2 regions of the Paenibacillus sp. FSL P4-0113 genome follow, and region 1 is predicted to be linked to the other one. Evidence: a T-box and tRNA genes for the amino acid it is inferred to sense, from the RefSeq annotation. Region 1 holds a T-box; the other holds one or more tRNA genes.
What was found. A T-box is a leader RNA that pairs with one kind of tRNA and senses whether it is charged. The one in region 1 lies ahead of argS (arginine--tRNA ligase), so its partner is inferred to be a tRNA-Arg.
Positions count from the first base shown of each region.

Region 2: it has a tRNA-Arg gene. The T-box ahead of argS (arginine--tRNA ligase) is inferred to sense a tRNA for this amino acid. The anticodon was not compared.

Region 1 covers NZ_JBBPAZ010000001.1:47,634-51,304, reverse strand. Annotated here, with positions in the region: partial or broken gene argS (arginine--tRNA ligase) at 1-1,584, opposite strand, end outside; T-box leader at 1,647-1,903, opposite strand; gene MKX46_RS00240 (four-helix bundle copper-binding protein) at 1,981-2,310, opposite strand; gene MKX46_RS00235 (MogA/MoaB family molybdenum cofactor biosynthesis protein) at 2,573-3,088, shown strand; gene MKX46_RS00230 (nicotinate phosphoribosyltransferase) at 3,155-3,671, opposite strand, start outside.
Region 2 covers NZ_JBBPAZ010000001.1:2,274,339-2,278,009, forward strand. Annotated here, with positions in the region: gene MKX46_RS09440 (6-phospho-beta-glucosidase) at 1-130, shown strand, start outside; gene MKX46_RS09445 (PhzF family isomerase) at 292-1,194, opposite strand; gene MKX46_RS09450 (IS4 family transposase) at 1,528-2,415, opposite strand; tRNA gene MKX46_RS09455 (tRNA-Arg) at 2,866-2,939, opposite strand; gene MKX46_RS09460 (DUF4870 domain-containing protein) at 3,114-3,407, shown strand.

The DNA.
Region 1 (3,671 bases):
CCAATGCAAATCTCGCAATTACCGAAGGCTCTAGTTGGCGAGCCGCACGTATCAGTTGCCCGTGATAGCGACCCAATTGCTTAAGCAGCGCCCAACCTGCGTCACCCAATATTTCATCCGATACGTCATTTAAATCACGAGAATGGCTATCTTGGACAAGGTCATTGTCGCTAGGGTTAGTGTTAACATCAACATCGGCGCGAGCGTGAGCTTTCTCCAGAAGGCTGCGTATGCGCGCATGAGTATACTGCACATAAGGCCCGGTCTCGCCTTCAAAGGTCAGCGCCTCCTCCAACGAAAAGTCCACTTCATTCAGCCGGTTGTTTTTTAAATCACCAAAAATAATCGCCCCAATTCCAACGTTCTCCGCTATTGCCTGTTGTTCCTGTAAACCAGGGTTCTTCTGAGTAATGATGCCTTGAGCACGCGCTACAGCTTCATCCAGCACCTCCTCCAGCTTCACAACCTTGCCACGTCTTGTGGACATTTTCTTACCCGCAAACCGCATTAATCCAAACGGCACATGCTCACATTGCTCCGCCCATGCCTCCCCTGCATGCTTCAGCACCGCAAACACCTGCTGGAAATGCAACTTCTGTTCTCCACCAACGACGTACAGCAACCGATCAGCCTTCATCACTTCATGACGATAAATCGCTGTTGCCAGATCACGTGTCGGATAAATGGTGGTTCCATCCTTTTTCAGAATAAGACACGGAGGCAGTTCCTCGTCTTCCAGGCGAACTACGAGCGCCCCATCACTTTCCTCCAACAATCCTTTTGCTCTTAATTGATCAATAACTGCCTGCATCTTATCATTGAAAAACTTTCTCCCAGCACATGGTCAAATGTAATGTTTAGACGCTGGTACATACGATCAAATTCACCCAGACTGATTTCAACAAAAAACTCCCATAGTTGTTGAGCCTCAGCATCCCCATGTTCCAAACGTCGGAACCACTCGCGCCCTTCATCCTCCAAAGTCGGATCATGATCGGCCTCCTGATGAAAACGCACATATAGCTTTAGCGATTCACCAATCGGATCATGTTGTAACTGCTCCTCATTTCCCCATCTTTTATAGGCCGCAATTTGCTTACCAAACTGTGTTCCCCAATCCCCAAGATGATTCACACTAATAGGTACATAACCTGTTTCACCAAGTATGCGATACAAGGCAGCACCGATAACCGTAGAGCGAAGATGACCGATACCAAACGGTTTGGCAATATTAGGCGAGGACATATCAATAACTACCCGCTGCCCGTTCCCGATATTAGGCCTGAGGAAATCAGCCTTGCTCAATTCAGCAAGCATAAGCGGAATATGAACCGATCGATCCAAGGTTATGTTTACATAGGCACCCGATGCTGAAGCGGTTAAACCTTCTTTATGGCCTACTAGTTCCGCCAATTCCAGTGCAATGTGCTGCGGAGACTTTCGAAACTTTTTAGCCAGCATAAAACAGGGAAACGCCACATCTCCCCATTCAGGCTGCGGAGGCACCTCAAATAAAGATAAAATTTCTTTCTCCTCCAAGCCCGTATGGGCTAATATCGCTTGAGCAGCAATCCTCATTAACATGATGATCTCTCTCCTTCTTTTTATAGAATCTAACAAAAAAAGCCCCCGCCTCTTGAAATCATTCAAGAGACGAGAACTTCAATATCCCGCGGTACCACTCTTCGTAAATCGGTTGTGCAGCTAAAGCTAACTACACAAATCGCGATTTCACTCCAATGACTAATAACGGTGTCTGCCGGGCTGATCTACTAGAAGTTCTGCTCGTTGGATCAACCGTCTCCCGGGTGCGCTTCACATCGGATCTCATACCGGCTTCCACCTCTTCCGGCTCGCTGTAATGATATGGCTTCGCTGCTACTCTCCCGTTCCATGACGTTAATTCCAATCATTATACAAACCTATTCAGTAGAAAGCAACCTTTTATTTCCTCTTCAGGCACTAGTTCCATATATGTAATTACACTGCCACCAATTGGCGGCAGGCCTGAACGCAACGACGGCAGGCTTCTGCACAATGTTTGCAATGATCATGGGAATGCTTGCTGCATTCAGCAGCACATACCTCACAGGCCTTGGAGCACAGCTCACAGATTTGCTCGGCAAAATCCGTTCCACGCTGCATCATTTGAGCAGCAAATCCGCATATTTCTGCACATTCCCTACTCACTCGAATACATTCACGCAGCATAGCTAAATCATATTCCTTCAAACTCGCTACGTAACATACATTGCAAGCGTTCATACATTCCAGGCAAGCATCCACGCATTGTTGGTATGAATGATTCATATTACATTACCTCCCAGTTGTTGACCCTGCTGTACTATTACCCGCTGTCCCTTGAGGTTAATCATTTGATGTGCGCGCTTTCAATAAAACAAGACAATACAATCCCGACTTATGTAAGGAAGTGTACTATATTCCAGTGTGCAAATGCAAGGATATTAATCACATGGATTTTTTAGCCCCTGTTTCTGACTTGCATACGCTCAGTCATTGCTCTATTGTAAAAAGTGTATGTCTAACCACCGATCAAGGAGTGAACATTTTAATGAATATGTCTTCTGTAGAGGAACACCGTCAGGAATCCCCCCAACAAGTGAATTGCATGGTCGTGACTGTCTCGGACACACGCACCGTGGAAACAGATACTGGGGGACGACTGCTCATGGATCTACTAGAAACCAATGGATATACAGTTGTTCGATATGTCATCGTCAAGGATGACTACGAAGGTATTCAGCAGTTAGTATCCGAAGCAGCGGCACAGGATGACATCGAGGCTGTTCTTTTGACAGGTGGTACCGGTATTTCTCCACGTGATACTACTTATGAAGCTGTCTCCTCTCTACTGGATAAGGAACTACCTGGCTTTGGGGAAATCTTCCGTTATTTAAGCTTTGCTGAGGACATTGGTTCAGCAGCTATCTTAAGCCGGGCTGTAGCTGGCACTGTGGGTCAGACAGCTGTATTTTCTATGCCTGGCTCACGCGGAGCCGTTCGTTTGGCAATGGAACGCATTATTGTCCCTGAGCTACGACATGTGATGAGAGAAATTTATAAATAAGCTCCTATTTCCTACATGCTCCAACACAAAGAGGCACCCCATGCATTCATGAGGTGCCTCTTCCAACTATTCTTTTTCTTCAACTTCGGGCTGCATATAGCTGTCGATCAGCTTTTGCTTTAGCTCCCATACCTTCTCGCTCAGATTTACACGATAAATTTCAGGGTTCAGCTTCCTCAAATATTCTGGCCAGAACAGTTTTAACTGTGAAGTATGGTAGGCACGAATTTCATCCAGCTCGGGAAGCTCATATACCTTCTGTCCATTTATAAAAATAGGCTCAAGCATCGGCACGGCTTCGTAATTTTCTACATACTTCTTCATATACGGATGCAAAGGGTTAAACAGCTTCAGGCGCTTACCATTACGCGGACGCTCTTCATCCGGAAAAGAAATATAATCGGATACAGCTCTCCCTTTCTTCTTATCCACAATGCGATATACATCCTTTTTGCCTGGTGTGGATACTTTTTCTGGGTTCCCCGAGATCTTAATCGTCGGCAGCATTTCGCCATCTACTTCACGCTCAACCAGCTTGTACACCCCGCCAAGCGATGGTTGATCCGAAGCCGTAATAAGCTGT
Region 2 (3,671 bases), 2.2 Mb from region 1:
GCAAGCCTTCACCCTGAATCCGCTCGTACCAAGCGGGGACATTACTCAAACCGTGCTGGATGAATTGCTGGAAGCACACAAGGAACATCTGCCTCAGTTCTTTGCTCATAAGGAGAAGGCGACGGTATAAAGCTAGCAGCAATCATCCTGCTGGAACACAAAAAAGCTTCCTACATGTAGGAAGCTTTTTGCTATACGTCCCAGGAGTACTTGCTGGGACATTGGTGTTATTGGTTTGTACTTGGCTTGACAATCCGTCATTAAGCTTATTGATAAATTTGTTAGACTTTTTTAAAGTATGATCTCCGTTGAAAAAGCAATAACCGCTTTCCCCGTAATTTGAACTAATACGGGTTTTCCCTGTTCCTTTTTCACATGAACATGCATTGTTCCCTCTCTTTTGATTGCCTCACCTTGTAAAATATCAAAATCAAAAGACTGCTCATTCTCATTTTGCAAAATGTTATAGTGTACCAAATAGGCTCCAAGCGGTCCGTTTGCATTTCCTGTCACCGGGTCTTCAGCTATTCCAATTGCAGGAGCAAACATTCTTCCGTGAACCAATATATCCTCTTGTGGATTTAATGTAAAAACATAATATCCATTACATCCAATATGCTTGCTGATTTCTGTAAGCTTCTGCAAATCAGGTTTTAAACTATGTAGTATTTCATTGGAGTAAATCGGAACCATTACCTTAGAATGACCTGTTGAAGATATTGCAACTGGATATTCCATGCAAATATCTTTACAAGAAATACCTAACGCATTTGCAATCTGACTTCTTATTTCATCATTTAAAGGCTCTGATACAGAAGGTTCTCCCTGTGTCATTACAATAGAATAGTCATCTTCATACTTTATAACATCAACAGGCAATATACCTGCTTTTGTTTTTTGGATAATTCTTCCAGTTTCAATTTTTCTCTCAATTGCATAAATATAATGCGCTGCTACTGTTGCATGACCACAAATTGGAACCTCTGTTGTTGGAGTAAAAAATCTTACTTCAACATCATAATTTGAAGAATCTGTTTCAAAAATAAATGCAGTTTCCGAATTATTTAATTCTCTTGCAATTCTCTGCATCTGCTCATCTGTAAGTCCATTTGCATTTGGAACAACCCCAGCAGGGTTACCATAAAATCTATTTTTTGTAAATGAGTCTACTTGATATATTCTATATTTTTTCATAATTTCGCCTCTATAAATACTAGTTTGTCTGTCTGTTAAATCTGATATTAACATACTTTTTAGGCAGTTTCACTTAAATTAAAAGATATAATATGGCCCTTTAATGAAAACGAACTGATCCTTATTATAGAATCGCGATCTTTTATGGAAGATTGTTATTAAACTAAAGCCGCAGTTAGCTGAAATGGTCTTCTCAATCCTTATCTAAAAGTGGAATAAATCTTTTATGATTATAGATACTTTTAGATTCTGCCACGCCTGTTGAATAACCAAAATAAGTAACTCAATTCATGAAACAAGAGGTGCACTGAAGAAGAACGCGCTGAATCTGAATCAGCCATTCAAAAGGTAGTTTAGAAGAAGAAATAGACGAGAAAATCGCGCAAAGGAAAGAACGGCATGTTGGGGCCATGAAGTCTGAGCAGCAACAAATAGCCAATTGAGCAGGACATAGACGATTAGAGCACAGAATAATTGCCCATAGACCGCATTTTCAGTCGTACCAAACAGCGTTGGAATATTCAAATGTTGCTTGATCCAACGAAAGAAGACTTCAATCTGCCATCGAGCCTTATAGATCTGTACGATTTGTTCTGCGGTCACCTGCATTAAATCGGTAACCACCCGAATTTCCCGACCTTCAAAATCCCGAAACATCACCACACGATGACGTTGTCTGGAACGACACTGAGGGGTTCCAAACTGGCAAGTGATATCCCGAATGACGGATGAATCTGGCTTCGTAAGGCGGCGTAGCGCATGAGGCTTTTCCAAATGGACGTTGTCGCGAAGCCGAATGACAAACGATTGTCCATGGGTTTTGAAGTGATCCAGACGCTCCAGTTTCCCATAAGCACGGTCCATCACCAAAATGTAGTCCGGTTGAGCCAACGCTTCACTCATGGGGCCATCATGCTTGGAGCCCAGCGTTTCGACCACCTGAAGGGGTTGCCCATTTTCTGCTCGTAAAGCGACTTGAAGTTTAATACCTGCACGCTCCCCGTGATAAGGAGCCCAAGGCAAACGCGTTTTTCCCACCGTCATCGTGGTTGAATCGATGAGTAATAATTCTTTTGGGAAAGTCAGTTTCCGACGTGCTTCCCGGTTACATTTGCAAACAAGTAGATGGAAAAGTTCCTTAAATACGGAAAACGGGACTTCGGCGGCTTTGGTTGAAAAGCGTGAGTTAGTGGACGACGGGCAAGCCACAGAGAGCCGCATAATCTACGCTGGATCGATAGCTACCCCATTGTTCCAACGCAGCCATGCACCAGTATTGGAGTAAATGGTACACCGTAAACTTGTGGGCTTTGTTCTACCATTTTGTGGTTATTCGACAGGGCGTGCTACTAACTATATAAAGGTATTAGTTTACTGTATGTTTCGGAGCGGCTTGGTCACGCCTCATTAGATATCACTACCTCTACATATGCCCACCTTATGAAAGAGCTACGTGAACAGGATTCGAAACAAACAACAGACATTTTTGAACGTTTATATAGCGTGTAAAAATCGTGTGTATAATTTGTGTAAACAGGTGTATTAATCACACCTTTTTCTAACGTTTTCTTTCGTAACCCCAATAAAAGAAAAAACGCCTCAAACCCTTATATATCAAGGATTTGAAGCATTTTTAATTTCGTTCAAACTTTACATATCTGAACGCTTCGACGTCCCAGGAGGGATTCGAACCCCCGACCGACGGCTTAGAAGGCCGTTGCTCTATCCAGCTGAGCTACTGGGACAAAATGGTGATCAATAAAACCTTATGTATTCAGCGCATTGATTATTATATCACATTTCGGGCAACTGTCAAAAACATTTTTTCATAATATAGGGAAGCTGGCTGCAAAAGGAATCATTTGGACGCTAACGGGGTATTATGTACAAAGAACCATGCATAAAGGAGGGGTTAATCCGTGAGAGGTCTCTTGTCGTCACTTTGTTATTTCAGCATTTTCTTCGCACCTTTTCTAGTGCCTGTCATTGTTTGGATTGCAGTACGGGACGAATATGTTCAAGGACATGCAAAAAAAGCTATTTTATCGCATATTTTCCCCATTATTGCGGCAATTCCGCTAGTGTATTTTATTATAACGGCGAATCATGCAGGTTCAGTGATCGGGTTTGTACTGCTATTCGTAGTGGTCTATCTCGGGGTCTTTGTGTATAACATCTACAAAGGGATTATGACGCTGCGTGAAGCGGCTTAGTTCAAAAGAAGCCTCCTATATTCCGCAAATTTGGCGGGATACAGAGGCTTCTTTAGGGTTATTTTTGATGAGTTGCTGTTGCTATTTAGTTCAATGGCTATGGCTGCTTATTTATTCCCAAAGCGTTTAGGACTTCTACGTACCTCATGTCTTACGTTTTTCTCCAGTACTTCTTCCGCGAACTCATTGTTATGAATATAACTGCTGCCTTTATTTTTCTTATAATTCGCTTTGCCGTCTATGATTTCCCCCTCCTTTCACGCT